2 regions of the Hydrogenophaga sp. GW823-FHT04C09 genome follow, and region 2 is predicted to be linked to the other one. Evidence: predicted binding sites of a transcription regulator. Region 2 holds the regulator's gene; the other holds the start of a gene.
What was found. The regulator NrdR, encoded in region 2, represses ribonucleotide reductase genes. The targets are predictions, from matches to a motif close to CACNANATNTNGTG.
Positions count from the first base shown of each region.

Region 1: AC1Q9M_RS13550 (ribonucleoside-diphosphate reductase subunit alpha) is a predicted target of NrdR. The motif match lies at 1,211-1,224, and genes of this name have one in related genera.

Region 1 is NZ_JBXAIO010000004.1:267,120-270,480, reverse strand. It holds gene AC1Q9M_RS13560 (sigma-54-dependent transcriptional regulator) at 1-351, shown strand, start outside; gene ampD (1,6-anhydro-N-acetylmuramyl-L-alanine amidase AmpD) at 329-955, shown strand; gene AC1Q9M_RS13550 (ribonucleoside-diphosphate reductase subunit alpha) at 1,404-3,361, shown strand, end outside.
Region 2 is NZ_JBXAIO010000001.1:646,427-649,787, reverse strand. It holds gene pilV (type IV pilus modification protein PilV) at 1-389, opposite strand, end outside; gene AC1Q9M_RS02960 (GspH/FimT family pseudopilin) at 417-986, opposite strand; gene nrdR (transcriptional regulator NrdR) at 1,096-1,545, opposite strand; gene glyA (serine hydroxymethyltransferase) at 1,580-2,824, opposite strand; gene AC1Q9M_RS02945 (transglycosylase SLT domain-containing protein) at 3,067-3,361, opposite strand, start outside.

The DNA of each region.
Region 1 (3,361 bases), on a different contig from region 2:
CTCGAGAACCTGTTGCAGCGCGCCCTGGCCCTGAGCAGCGGCGAGGTGCTCGAACCGGACGACTTCGGCGAGGCCGACGAGACCGAAGTGCCCACCCAGCCCGACCAGCTCGCGCCCGCCGATGGCCTCGGCGCACCCATGACCCGCCCGCCCGAAGAGATTCCCGCCGACCTGCAGACCTACCTGGACGAACAGGAGCGCCAGGTGCTGCTCAAGGCGCTGCGCGAATGCGACTTCAACCGCACCGCGGCCGCGGCCCGCCTGGGCCTGAACCTGCGCCAGATGCGCTACCGCATCCAGCGGCTGGGCATCGCCATGCCGTCGGACGATGACGACACCACCACGACCTGATTCCGCCGAGCGCGATGATCCCTGGCAGGGCGGCTGGCTGCGCACGGCGCGCCACAACCCTTCGCCCAACTTCGGCCCGCGTCCCGACGGTGCACAGATCGACCTGATCGTCATCCACTCCATCAGCCTGCCCCCGGGCGTGTACGGCGGCCCGGAGGTGGAACAGCTCTTCACCAACCAGCTGGACTGGAGCGCCCACCCCTACTTCGAGCAGATCCGGGGCATGGAGGTGTCGTCGCATTTCTTCGTGCGCCGCGACGGCGAAGTGGTGCAGTTTGTCGATGCCGATGCGCGCGCATGGCACGCGGGCGCATCGTGCTGGCGCGGGCGCGACAACTGCAACGACGATTCCATCGGCATCGAACTCGAGGGGCTGGAGGGCGAACGTTTCGAGGCCGCGCAGTACACCGCCCTGGCGCGGCTGTGCACCCGACTGGTGCAACGTTATCCGGTGCGCCATGTGGCGGGCCATGAGCACATCGCGCCGGGACGCAAGCAGGACCCCGGACCGGGTTTCGACTGGTCGCGCCTGCGCGCCGACCTTCACTGGCCCGAAGCGTGTTTCCCACAAGACACACTCGGTCACAGCGTCGCTGGCGACTGAGCCAGGACCACGCCAAAAACGCCCCGTTCTCACCGGCCGTGCAACGGCGCGGCCAGCCAAGACAAATCGCGCCAAAGCCCCCGCCGGCATTGGTGTTGCCCACCGGGATTCAAGCAAACCGCCCAATCGCCAGCGATCATTCGCACAGGGCGCGAGGATGTGAACCAGCATTTTTTGTCTGACGAAAAATGCGCCGCGTCTAACGACCGCTTTTTCTCGTAAACACTACCCGTAGTGGCTTGAACGGGACATGCACACCAGATATAGTGTTGCCTTGTGAGTCCCGAACCCTACCCCGCCCAGTATGGCCGTCGCCTGAACAATGCCCTTCAGACGACCGCGTCCACCCCCTGCGGCCTGCGTTGATACCGGCACCCAAGCCACCAACCTGCCATCGGACACCGCGCCCCCGATGCAGTTCACCCAACAACAAATGAAAGAGGAACCCATGCTGACCGCTTCTCCCATCACCACCCCGTCCCCCGCCTCGCTGAAGCCCACCGCCGGTACCCCGGCCGCGGCTTCGCTGGCCGCGAGCAGCTCGGTTTTCGCCAACTACCAGATCATCCGCCGCAACGGCGCCGTCGTGCCGTTCGAGCCCAGCAAGATCGCCGTCGCCATGATGAAGGCCTTCCTGGCGGTGCACGGCACCCAGGGCGCCGCATCGGCCAGTGTGCGCGAGACGGTGGACGAGCTGACGCAGAACGTGGCCCGCGCCCTGATGCGCTCGCGCCCGGGTGGCGGCACCTTCCACATTGAAGACGTGCAGGACCAGGTCGAACTCGGCCTGATGCGCAGTGGCCACCACGAAGTCGCCCGCGCCTACGTGCTCTACCGCGAACGCCGCACGCAGGAGCGCGCGCACCTGGCCGAAGTGGCGCACCCGGCCGAGCCCGTGCTGCACGTGCTCGACGGCGGCGAGCGCGTGCCGCTGGACCTGCAGCGCCTGCAAGGCCTGATCGCCGCCGCCTGCAGCGGCCTGGGCAAGGACGTCAAGGCCGACCCCATCGTCGCCGAGACCAAGCGCAACCTGTACGACGGCGTGCCCATGGAAGAGGTCTACAAGGCCTCCATCCTGGCCGCGCGCACGCTGATCGAAAAAGATCCCGACTACACCTACGCCACTGCCCGCCTGCTGCTGCACACCATCGTCAAGGAAGTGATGGGCGAGGAAGTGCCCGCCGCCGAAATGGGTGCGCGCTACGCCGAGAACTTCCCGCTCTTCATCAAGAAGGGCGTGGACAACGACCTGCTCGACGAAAAACTGCTGCAGTTCGACCTGGCCCGCCTGGGCGCCGCGCTCAAGCCCGAGCGCGACCTGCAGTTCGACTACCTCGGCCTGCAGACGCTGTACGACCGCTACTTCCTGCACGTGCGCAAGACGCGCATCGAGCTGCCACAGTCCTTCTTCATGCGCGTGGCCATGGGCCTGTCGCTCAACGAGATCGACCGCGAAGCCCGCGCCATCGAGTTCTACGAGGTGCTGTCCTCGTTCGACTTCATGTCGTCCACGCCCACGCTGTTCAACAGCGGCACGCTGCGCTCGCAGCTCTCCAGCTGCTACCTGACCACCGTGCCCGACGACCTCGACGGCATCTACGAGTCGATCAAGGAAAACGCGCTGCTCTCCAAATTCGCCGGCGGCCTGGGCAACGACTGGACGCGCGTGCGCGCCCTGGGCTCCCACATCAAGGGCACCAACGGCGAATCGCAAGGCGTCGTGCCCTTCCTCAAGGTGGTGAACGACACCGCCGTGGCCGTCAACCAGGGCGGCAAGCGCAAGGGCGCGGTCTGCACCTACCTGGAAACCTGGCACCTGGACATCGAGGAATTCCTGGAGCTGCGCAAGAACACCGGTGACGACCGCCGCCGCACGCACGACATGAACACGGCGAACTGGATTCCCGACCTGTTCATGAAGCGCGTGATGGAAAAGGGCGAATGGAGCCTGTTCTCGCCCAACAGCGTGCCCGACCTGCACGACCTGTTCGGCGCCGACTTCGAAAAAGCCTACCTGGCCTATGAAGAGAAGGCCGCGCGCGGCGAAATCAAGCCGTACCGCAAAGTGCCCGCCAGCGACCTGTGGCGCAAGATGCTCTCGATGCTGTTCGAGACCGGCCACCCCTGGATCACCTTCAAGGACGCCTGCAACGTGCGCAGCCCGCAGCAGCACGCCGGCGTGGTCCACAGCTCCAACCTGTGCACCGAGATCACGCTCAACACCAGCGACACCGAAACCGCCGTGTGCAACCTCGGTTCGGTCAACCTGCTCAACCACGTCAAGCGCGGTGACGACGGCGCCAAGGTGCTGGACCACGCCAAGCTGCAGGCGACCATCAAGACCGCCATGCGCATGCTCGACAACGTGATCGACATCAACTACTACGCGGTGAAGAAGGCGCGCGA
Region 2 (3,361 bases):
TCGGTGTTGGACCGGAACACCCGGGCGTCGCCACCCGGCAGCACCCGGGCCAGGGAGGCCTTCCATTGGACGAGGTCGAAGGCCGCCAGCTGGGCGCCATTGCAGCCGGTGGTGAAGCAGTTAACCGGCGCAGCCGCGAGTGCCCCCCATGCCGCCAGATAGGGGCTGACGGCGGGGGGATTGATCCGGAGGGCTGAGTTGGCCTGCATGCGATCCAGCAGATCGTCCGCCATCTGCAGAGCGAGGGCGCGGGAGTTCGTGGTGCGGGACTCGACCAGCGTTCGGGTCTGGATGCCCGCCATGCCCATGATGCCGAGGGCGAGCACCAGAAGGGCGACCAGGGCTTCGATCAAGCTGACGCCGCGTTGGGAGGATGCCTTGTTGTTCATCGTGCGAATTGCATGGTTCGGCCGTCGTCAGGGGCAGGCGGAAGCGTTCTTGACCGTGCGCAAGCGGGTGCCCGCCGTGAAGCAGATCAACTGGCCATTGGCCGCCGCCATGCCCGTCGGGAAAACCTCGAACCGCTGATCCACCTGCGTGACCTGACCAAACCGGTTGATCACGATGAATTCGGGGTTGGTGTTGTTGCCTTTTCGGACCGTGACGGCGGGCGTCAAGGACACCTCCTGGGTGGGGGTTTCCGCTGCGTTCATGGCGTTGTTGCCGTCGAGATCCGCGAACACGCGCCAGCCGCAGCTCCAGTCCTGGTTGTCCGCGAGGGCCAGGCCACAGCCCGTGATGCGCCGGATGACCACGGGCGTACCCAGCCGGATCGCCTCTTCCCGGGCCAGTGTCACGGAAGAGGTGAATGTTTCTCGCACCGAGTCCACCCGGAATCGGCGAAACAGGTCGGTGAAGCTGGGTGCAGCAAGGCCCGCCAGAATGGCGATGAGCGCGACCACGACCATCAGCTCGATGATCGTGAAGCCGCCTTCCGCCCGCAGGGGGGCAGGCGTGGCTCTCTGGGGCGCCGCAGCAATGTACATATGCTTACTCTATCGATGGAAGTCGCAGAGTCCGGGCTGGGCCGACCGGGCTAGTGAATGGTCCGACGGGCGGAACGGGGGTATTTCTGCCCCGTGAGGTCGGGCACTTTCAGCGCCGGACTTCGTCCACCAAGGCCCTGAATTCGTCGATGTCCTCGAAGCTCCGGTACACGCTGGCGAACCGGATGTAAGCCACCTTGTCGAGCTTCTTCAGTTCCCGCATCACCATCTCGCCCAGTCGGGCGGCGGGCACTTCGCGGGCACCCAGGTTCAGCAGCTTTTCCTCGATGCGCTCGATGGCCGCGTCGACCTGTTCGGTGCTGACCGGCCGCTTGCGCAGGGCCAGCGCGAACGAGGCCCGCAACTTGGCCGGCACGTAGTCCACCCGGCGGCCGTCCTTCTTGACGACGGCCGGGAAGCTCACTTCCGGCCGTTCGTAGGTGGTGAACCGCTTCTCGCAGTGGCCACACTGGCGGCGGCGTCGGATGAAATCCGCGTCTTCCGAGACGCGGGTTTCGACCACCTGGGTTTCAAGATGGCCGCAGAACGGGCATTTCATGCGGAGGGCACTCCCGTTGTACGGCCTGAGAACATCACTTGTAGACCGGGAAGCGGGCGGTCAGGGCGTTGACCTTGGCGCGCACGGCGTCGATGTTGGCCGGGTCGCGTGGATTGTCGAGCACGTCGGCAATCAGGTTGGCGGTCAGTCGCGCTTCGTCGTCCTTGAAGCCCCGGGTGGTCATCGCCGGCGTGCCAATGCGCACGCCGCTGGTGACCATGGGCTTTTCCGGGTCGTTGGGGATGGCGTTCTTGTTGATCGTCATGTGCGCGCTGCCCAGCACCGCTTCGGCTTCCTTGCCGGTGATGCCCTTGGCGCGCAGATCGACCAGCATCACGTGGCTCTCGGTGCGGCCGCTGACGATGCGCAGGCCACGCGAGGTCAGTGTTTCGGCGACGATGCTGGCATTTGTCAGCACTTGTTGCTGGTAGGCGGTGAAATCGGGTGAAAGCGCTTCCTTGAAAGCAACGGCCTTGGCCGCGATGACGTGCATCAGCGGGCCACCCTGCAGGCCCGGGAAGATCGCGCTGTTGAGGGCCTTTTCGTGTTGGGCCTTCATCAGGATGATGCCGCCGCGCGGGCCGCGCAGGCTCTTGTGGGTGGTGGAGGTCACCACATCGGCGTGGGGAACCGGGTTGGGGTAGACACCCGCGGCGATCAGGCCGGCGTAGTGGGCCATGTCCACCATGAAGATGGCGCCGACGTCCCTGGCCACCTTGGCGAAGCGCTCGAAGTCGATGCGCAGGCTGTAGGCCGAGGCGCCCGCGATGATCAGCTTGGGCTTGGTCTCGTGTGCCTTGCGCTCCATGGCGTCGTAGTCGATCTCTTCCTTGTCGTTGAGACCGTAGGAGACCACGTTGAACCATTTGCCGCTCATGTTGAGCGCCATGCCGTGGGTGAGGTGGCCGCCTTCGGCCAGGCTCATGCCCATGATGGTGTCGCCGGGCTTGAGGAAGGCCAGAAAGACGGCTTCGTTGGCGGAGGCGCCGCAGTGCGGCTGCACGTTGGCGGCTTCGGCGCCGAAGAGCTGCTTGACGCGGTCGATTGCGAGCTGCTCGGCCACGTCCACGTACTCGCAGCCGCCGTAATAGCGCTTGCCGGGATAGCCTTCGGCATACTTGTTCGTGAGTTGCGTGCCTTGTGCGGCCATCACGGCCGGCGAGGCGTAGTTCTCGCTGGCGATCAGCTCGATGTGGTGTTCCTGGCGGGCGTTCTCGGCCTGGATGGCGGCAAACAGCTCGGGGTCGGTTTGCTGGATGAGGATGTTGCGGTCGTACATGGCAGTCCTTCAAGACGTGGAACCTTGCGCGGTGACAAGGGCTGCCCAGGCGAACGGCTGAACACCCGAACCCCTTGAGGCCGGGCGGTACGCTTCCCAGTGGTTGTCCCTGAAGACGATCACAGATCGGGCAGGGGGGCCACGTCAGCGGCAGCCGCCGACGCAGATGTGTCGGGGTGCGCGCCTATCGCCAGTTGCGTACCCGGCTAGTTTAGCCGAGGCCGAGAGGCCGGTTGGCGAGGTCAGGAACGGGTGAGCGGCGCGCCAGGGGGGAGTGCGTTCGGCGCGGCCGGGCCCTCGGCCTCGATTTCGGCTGCCGGGGCGGCCACCGGGGCCGGCGTGACGGGCGCCACCACCGTGGTCGGGCGCGCTTGTGGCACATAGCGCTGCATCGGCTTGCCCAGCGCCACGCTCTGGATCCGCATGTGCTCGGCCATCACCTTGTCGATGTACCAGTTGCCGTCCGTGGTCACCGCACCGACGTACAGGCGCAAACCACCCTCGACCGAGCCGGCGCGCTTGACCGCGTCCTGCAGC